2 regions of the Vibrio sp. Vf1514 genome follow, and region 1 is predicted to be linked to the other one. Evidence: predicted binding sites of a transcription regulator. Region 1 holds the regulator's gene; the other holds the start of a gene.
What was found. Region 1 encodes PurR, which represses purine synthesis genes. Its sites were predicted from a motif close to TNANGNAAACGTTTNCNTNA; they were not measured.
Positions count from the first base shown of each region.

Region 2: a site for PurR is predicted at 2,354-2,373, ahead of purL (phosphoribosylformylglycinamidine synthase). Genes of this name have one in related genera too.

Region 1 is NZ_CP197267.1:1,854,857-1,859,052, reverse strand. Features, by position in the region: gene ACS18Q_RS08570 (putative signal transducing protein) at 1-99, opposite strand, end outside; gene ACS18Q_RS08565 (TVP38/TMEM64 family protein) at 101-787, opposite strand; gene ACS18Q_RS08560 (TfoX/Sxy family DNA transformation protein) at 910-1,500, opposite strand; cyclic di-GMP riboswitch class I at 1,618-1,703, opposite strand; gene purR (HTH-type transcriptional repressor PurR) at 1,863-2,873, opposite strand; gene torD (molecular chaperone TorD) at 3,147-3,794, opposite strand; gene torR (two-component system response regulator TorR) at 4,016-4,196, shown strand, end outside.
Region 2 is NZ_CP197267.1:745,900-750,095, forward strand. Features, by position in the region: gene tadA (tRNA adenosine(34) deaminase TadA) at 1-3, shown strand, start outside; gene ACS18Q_RS03515 (hypothetical protein) at 228-359, opposite strand; gene mltF (membrane-bound lytic murein transglycosylase MltF) at 659-2,218, opposite strand; gene purL (phosphoribosylformylglycinamidine synthase) at 2,526-4,196, shown strand, end outside.

The sequences.
Region 1 (4,196 bases):
TAATCCTTCACCCCGCACTTCACACTGAATGTGCGCCTGTTTGAGCAGTTCACACAACAGATGCGCGTCAGTGGGATTGTGAGCAATGTAAATCTTCATCTCAGGCAGCGTCATTTGTTGAGTAGCGCGTGATGCGGTTCATCACCCATTTCATGAGCAATGGAAACAACCCGAGCAACGCAAATGAGAGCAAAACGGCTGGTGAAATGATGCCAGAAAGTGAGTCGATCTGCGCTAGTTGTGTGCCAGCATTGATGTAGACCGCCGTGCCCGGCAACATGCCCAACTGACTGACCCAATAGTAGCGCGTTAGCGCAATCGGGCTTAATCCCATCAGCAGGTTGATCAGGAAAAATGGAAACACCGGGATAAGGCGCAGGGAGAGCAAATAAAAGGCGCCGTCTCGAGCCATGCCTTGATTGACGGCATGGAGTTTGTCGCCAAATCGAGTCTGTACCCACTCTTTTAACAGATAGCGGCTGCTCAGAAACGCCAGTGTGGCACCGATGGTGCTGGCAAATGAGACCAGTAACAGGCTGAGCCAGAAGCCGAATAATGCTGCGCCAAGCAAGGTCACAACGGCTGCACCGGGAATGGAGAACGCAGTGATGAAGACGTAACTGAGAAAGTAGATCAGCGCGGCAGTGACCACATGCTGATCAATATAGTCGGCCAGTAGTGCTTGCTGGGCTTTGGCATTGTCGAGTGTCAGGTATTGGCCAAACGTGGTCGCCAGCGCGACGATCACGGCGATTAAGATGAGGCCCAAAATCAGCTTTTTACTCATTGAAGATTCCCACGAGATGATGGTAATAGGTATACGTAACCAGACAGGGAAAAGCGATCTTTTCTTTCAAAGAAAAAGCACCCGCGAACGGATGCTTTTAGTGAAGTTGCTCTCAAAAAGGTTTACGACAAACGTTGTAACAACTCGTCGCGGCGAGTTTGAGGGATCACCGACCAGTGTTTCCCCTCAATTGCGCCTTCCAGTGCCCATAGCAGTTCTAAGCCGACATCTGAAGAATGTGATTGTCGAACGGCTTTGTATGCTTCTACGGCACCTTTCTCCTGCAGCGCTTCCACCGTTTCGATACCGGCTTTTTTCAGCATCCGTTCGGTCGCAAGGCGCAGGTTAGGGAGATCTTTCAAACGATCGGGTTTCGCCTGGGCTTGAGTCTCTCGCTCAGATTTTGCCACAGTGAGTGCCGATTTAGCGTCATCGAGAATACGGCCCGTGTCTGACCAGCAGTCTTCCGGCAAAGCGAAATACTTAGTCACTACGGGGAATCCGCGTTTTTTGTAAACATAAGGCTCGTAGCCTTGTTGCTTGAATTTTGCGGTTGAAGCGTCGTCGGCGCGAATGTGGAGTCTGTCATTGACCACCAATGCGAACATTGTGTCATCGACAAAAATCCCAAAGCCACCAAACATTGAACGAGATTTAACGCGTCCAAGTTGCTCAAAGAGCCGCATCGAATCTTTTAGTATTGGTTTATCCATGCTGTAAGTCTCGGTGTATTAATTAATACGCCACCAAAGTCAGGTCCGAGAAAGTAGCAAAAGAATGCAATGAGTGTGTCAGTTAGGAGTCAACTTCTTAATATATGCATTTTTGCCATCGGTAACCCCGCTACCTACCCAAAATTGGGTTTAGGCCGGAGGCTTTGCGTCCCACCTTTTCAGATGGTTTGCCCTGTGCGTGACATTTCCTTTAGAAAAGGATAATCAAAAGTTTGAATAAGCATCACATTTACTTGATGTAAATGTGATGTCATTCAAATATATGTCTCTAACTATTGCAACTGAATTCACACGTTTTTTGTATGAGTATGCAACATTAGATAGACAGATTTTCGGCAAAGTTATTGTTTTGTCAAGTCTTTTACGGTGTCGCGTTCAACAATCTCAGGGTGCATCTCGAATATACGGCGCTCGTGCTCTTTATCCTTGATGCGTTCCAGCAAAATTTCGAAGGCGTTTTTACCCACACGGCGTTTCGGTTGGTGGATGGTGGTCAGCGGTGGTGAGAAGTATTCGGCCAGTTCAATGTTGTCGTAACCAATCACCGACATGTCATCCGGAACGCGAATGCCACGTTGTTGTAAGCGGCTGATTAGGCCCAGTGCCATGGTGTCATTGAAACAGAATACTGCGGTCGGACGTTTGTCCATCGCGATGATTTTATCAGCTGCCAGGACAGCGGTATCACATTCAAAGTTGCCTTCCAAAATCCAGTCTTCACGCACGGGCAGATTTGCTTCTGCCATGGCACGGCGGAAACCAGCAATGCGTTCCTGACACGCAGCTTTCACGAAGTGGCCGCTTAGGCAGGCGATATCCGTATGACCTCGATCAGTCAGGTATTTCGTCGCCAGGTAACCCCCTTCTTCGGAGTTATCAATGATTTTGTCGGCTTGTGAGGTTTCTGGGCCCCAGTCCATGATCACTTTGGGAATGTCTGAGTGACTTTCCAGCATTTCCAACAGTTCTTCGGTCAGGTCAGAACACATCACTAGAATGCCGTCCACACGCTTTTCTGCCAGCATGCGGATATAGTCGCGTTGCTTTTCGTAAATGCCGCCGGTGTTACATAGAATCAAGGTGTAGCCCTGACGGTAGCAGTAGCTTTCCACTCCATCGATTACTTCAGAGAAGAAGAGGTTGGTCGATTGCGTCACGAGCATGCCGATGGTGCGAGTGGTGTTGCATTTTAAGCTGCGAGCGACCGCGCTTGGCGCGTAGTTCAGCTCTTTTACCGCTTCCATCACTTTTTCTTGTGTGGTTTCTGCAACAAAACGAGTCTTGTTGATTACGTGAGATACGGTTGTTGTTGATACGCCAGCAAGGCGTGCAACGTCTTTAATCGTAGCCATAGGTTAGTCCTGTCGATGACTGCTGAATGCGAAAAAACTTCGCGCGATCAAGTCCAGCAGCGATTAGGCGGTACACAAAGTGAAGCCTATAAGTAGTAAAAACACAAAAACCGCTTTTAAACAGCGGTTTGCATCTTCAATTCATATTTTTATCGTTTGCGGTCAAGATTCTAGACTGCTACGCGTGAACTCGCAATGAAATTCATCGGATGAGATCAAATGATCATCACAAAGTTCACGGTATATTCGTCAATTTGTGAGCACGATAGCGAACTATTCGTCGGCTAAATAAGCCAAGTCGAGTTCGAGGAATGCCACCAACAGTTCGGTCACCGCGGCATAGAAACCGAATTGATCCAGTGACTGGCAGCGCGTGGCAAATTGGGGCGCCCACCGCATTAAATGGGTTTGAATGAATGCAGCTTGTTCGGCGAATGCGCGCTCCATATGCGCCTCTTTTTCCAGCTCATTACTGCGAATGATGAGGTGGCCTAAAAAGTCGAGTTCAATCGCCAAATGGTCGGCAGGCTCATTCAATGTTTCATGCGTGGTGACGCCGTGTTTTTTCAGCAGTTCAGCCATTGCTTGCGCTGGCGTGTCGTTGAGTAATCCGGTTTGGCCGATGTACACCGAGGCGTAAGGCAGCGCGGAATCTTTATCTGATTTTAAAAACAGATCGCAAAAGTCAGCGGCAAGTTCGAGGCGTGCATCCTCACGGTCCATCAATCGGTTGAGGGCATCCACCAAATGTGTGACGGCAGCGTGCAGCCCGGCGTTTTCGCCCAGCCCGCCGAGGAAGGCGCGAATTTGAGGGGAATGATATTGTTCAATCTCTTTGTCACTGAGCTCTTTACTAAATAAGCTCGACAGCCACCAATAAATTTCGGCACGCTTTTCGTTAAAGACTTTGATTTCCTGCATGGGTTGACTCCGAATACTCTCTTCCTCTAAGTCTAAACAATAATTGTGAATAGCAATAACGCAATGCGTGAAAAAATATGAACAAATAAGTCGGTAAATTAACGGTTTGTCAGGAGATTGCTTTGAATCAATAAACTCTGATGTTTTTGGTTGAGATGCTAGAATTATGACTGTTTATGAATAGAATGACGGGTATTCATAGTGGACATAAAGTGGTGTCAATGAGCTATCACATTTTAGTTGTTGAAGACGACATCGTGACCCGCAGCAAACTGGCTGGATACTTTCAAAAAGAAGGGTATCAAGTGACAGAAGCTGAGAATGGGGTGGCGATGCGTCAGGCGCTCAGTGAGCATGACATCGACCTAGTGATGTTAGACATCAACTTACCGGGTGAAGATG
Region 2 (4,196 bases), 1.1 Mb from region 1:
TAACCCGTCGAGAACAATCCCGTGCTGCGTCTAGCGAGTGCGAGTCGTGGTGCGTGACGATGCGACGTGAAAGGTGAGCGGGCAGCGAAACCAACACTCGGTCAGCGAGGTATGGGTCGCGAGTAAATGGTTCAACGAGTAAATGGGGTAACGAGGAAATAAGGTAACGAGGAATGGCAACGATGAGCAAACATCCCCATGAGGTAGATGTTTGCCGCGTGAATGTTTCAGTCCGATAACTGTACGAACGCACGATGGCGAGCCAGCACTTTTTTCTTGGTATTGGCGAGCATACGGCGGCGACGGTTGGCTGAGACGGCTTTACTTAGGAGTTTTGAGTGCCGTTTACGTTTCAGCATAAAACACCCTCCTACAACGGACGACAAAGAAGAACCCCTTTCCGGACCGAACAGAGGGCCGCCTTCTCCTTTGCGGTCAGCGACCAGAATGTCGTCTGTCCAGTGGGTTGAATACGTCCGTTCTGTTGGGTCTGTCATCCCAGCGCATCATCGTGCGTGAGGATGTTCTTCAGCAGGGAACCCAAAAAATAACAGCTTATCGTGTTTTGATTGCACTTGATTGTCACTGCTTTGAGAAATCACGCAAGCGATCAAGTTCACACATCTATCTTTGGGTTTCCCAACTGAAAATCAAGTGGTTATTTATTGCTCACATTTTGCGCTGAACTGGCCGAGGACACGGTTTCTTCGCTCGACGCCAGTGACTCATCAAGATCGCTATTGTCGTCGATGATCTCCTCTTCTGGCGTGATCACCAGTAGATCATCGGTGCCTGAGTCCACACTGGTCACCTGTTTTTGTTCCATGTGGCCGATGATGCTCTGATAGTAACGACGAATGTTTTCCACGTACGACAGCGCTTCATCACCTCGTGCGTAGCCGTAGCGCGTTTGCGTGAAGTATTTTTTCTGACGCAACTGCGGCAGACGATCTTTCACATCTGCCCACGCATCCGGCGAACCGCCTTGCAGTTTGGTCAGGCGGCGGGCATCCATCATATGGCCGTAGCCGACGTTGTACGATGCCAGCGCAAACCAGATTTTCTCGTGATCGGGAATCGAATCAGGAATGCGTTCCATCATGCGGCGCAGATATTCCACCCCGCCACGCACCGATTGCTCTGGATTCAGGCGGTTGGTGACATCCACGCTGCGCGCGGTAGGAAGCGTCAGCATCATCATGCCGCGCACCCCAGTGGGTGATTTGGCATTCGGATTCCAGTGCGATTCTTGATACGCCAAGGCCGCAATCAGGCGCCAGTCAAACTCCTCCGAATATTTCTGGAACAGAGGCATCCATTTTGGCAAACGGGAATCGAGCGCGCGAATAAAGGCGCGTGTGTCGACATAATCAAAGGTGCCGATATGACCAATGTATTTCTCTTCCAGAGACGCGAGGCTGCCGGACTGTTTCAGATTGCCGAAAAATTCAATCATCATCGCATACAGGCTTTCATCATCGGAGCGGCGCATAAACCACGAGATCGGCTGATCTTCGGTCATCTCAAATGCGGTGGCGATGTCGGGATAGATGCGTTGTGACAGGGAAATCTCCACGGAATCGGCCATGGTGAATTTGAGTTCGCCTTGAGAAACCAACTTGAGTAGGTCGTTGACGTCGGCATTGTTATCGACGTAATAGCGAAATTCCGGATACGTGCTTTTCAACGAGTCGAGGGTGTTTTCAAAATGAGAATCGTTGACCACACTGAAAATCGGCGCGTCGCCGCTTTCCAAATACAGTTCATCCTGTTTGGCGATCAGCTGTTCGATATTGCGTGGGCGCCATTGGCCTTTCTTGTACACCACTTGCTGTGACACGTAGTAGTAAGCCGGACCCGCTCGGTAATCTTTCAAGCGCTGTTCGGATTGGCTTAAACCGGCGGCAATGATGTCGATTTCGCCATTTTTCAACGCGGGAAACAGGCTCGACAATCGGTAAGCCGGCTTCATTTCGAGTTTGACGCCCAGCTCGCGGGCAAATTCACGTGCCAGTTCGTAGTCCAGACCTGAGGGGCCGTCTGGACCGATGTAATAGGAGAGTTGGTTGTTGAGGGTGCCGACACGCAAGACACCGCGCGCGCGGATTTGCTCGAGTTCACTTTTCGGCTCAGAGTCGATTTGGCACCCAGCAAGCAGTAGAGCCAGCGCAGCCAAAAAGAGGGCGCGACTCGCAGCAGCGAAAGAAAGCTTGGTCATTAATTCGGGATCTCTTACATCAAGTAGTGTCTTTATATCAAACCCCACACACTTGGCAAAGTTTTGCGGCTGCATGTGAGGCGTGTTGTTGAATCTTTGAGCAAATGAGTTGTAATTCAAATTTAACGAAAAAAATGACGCAAACGGTTGCTTTTGGTGTTACGTCACAAAAAAAAATCATCTATAATGCGCACGCAATGGAGAGGTGAAATCGGTATAAGTTCGCAAATGACCATATAAATTGCTGTTATTTATGTGAATTTATTCCAATTACATCTTAATCACTTGTATATAGAGACCTAAGCACATGAGAATTTTGCGTGGCTCCCCAGCTCTTTCCGAGTTTCGTGTAAACAAACTACTTGAAACTTGTCGTGAACAACACCTGCCTGTAACCGGCATCTATGCTGAGTTCATGCACTTTGCAGATCTCAAAGCAGACTTGGACAGCCAGGAACTGGAAAAGTTAGAGAAGCTGCTGACTTACGGTCCAACCATTCAAGAACATGAACCTCAGGGATTCCTCCTGCTGGTCACGCCTCGTCCGGGCACCATTTCCCCTTGGTCATCCAAAGCGACTGATATTGCGCACAACTGTGGTCTGGCGTCGATCAAACGTCTGGAACGCGGCACGGCGTACTACGTCGAGAGCGAAACTGCGCTGACGGACGCGCAAGTGACGACTCTGAAAGCTCTGTTGCACGATCGCATGATGGAAGTGGTATTTGCGGAACTTGATGCGGCACAAGCGCTGTTTAGCGTGGCTGAGCCAGCGCCGCTGACGCAAGTGGATATCTTGGCAGGTGGCCGAACTGCGCTAGAAGAAGCAAACGTTTCCCTTGGCCTTGCGCTGGCGGAAGATGAAATTGATTACTTGGTGGAGAGTTTCATCAAGCTGGGTCGCAACCCCAATGACATCGAGCTAATGATGTTTGCTCAGGCGAACTCTGAGCACTGCCGTCACAAAATTTTCAATGCGGATTGGACCATCGACGGTGTGGATCAGGACAAATCGCTGTTCAAGATGATCAAGAACACCTTTGAAACCACACCGGATCACGTGCTGTCTGCCTACAAAGACAACGCGGCAGTCATGACGGGTTCGAAAGTGGGCCGTTTCTTCCCCAATCCAGAGTCTCGTCAATACACCTACCACCACGAAGATGCTCACATTCTGATGAAAGTGGAAACGCACAACCACCCGACGGCGATTTCACCATGGCCTGGTGCGTCAACCGGGAGCGGCGGCGAAATTCGTGATGAAGGCGCAACCGGTATCGGCGGTAAACCAAAAGCGGGTCTGGTTGGCTTTACGGTCTCGAACCTGCGCATTCCAGACTTTGTTCAGCCTTGGGAAAGTGATTTTGGTAAACCCAGCCGCATCGTGAGCGCGCTGGATATTATGCTGGAAGGCCCTCTGGGCGGCGCGGCATTTAACAACGAATTTGGTCGTCCAAATCTGCTGGGTTACTTCCGTACTTATGAAGAGAAAGTGACCTCACACGCGGGTGAAGAGATCCGCGGTTACCACAAGCCCATCATGATTGCTGGCGGCATGGGTAACATTCGTGACGAACACGTCCAGAAAAAAGAAATCCCGGTTGGCGCGAAACTGATCGTGCTGGGCGGCCCGGCGATGAACATCGGTCTGGGCGGTGGCGCAGCGTCTTCTATGGCGTCGGGTCAGTCGGCAGAAGATTTGGATTTTGCTTCCGTGCAGCGTGAAAACCCAGAAATGGAACGCCGCTGTCAAGAAGTGATTGACCGCTGTTGGCAAATGGGCGACGACAACCCGATTGCGTTTATCCACGATGTGGGCGCGGGCGGCATCTCCAACGCGCTGCCTGAGCTGGTGAACGATGGTGATCGCGGTGGTATTTTCCAACTGCGTGACGTGCCAAACGATGAACCGGGCATGAGCCCGCTGGAAATCTGGTGTAATGAATCGCAAGAGCGTTATGTACTGGCGGTTGCGCCG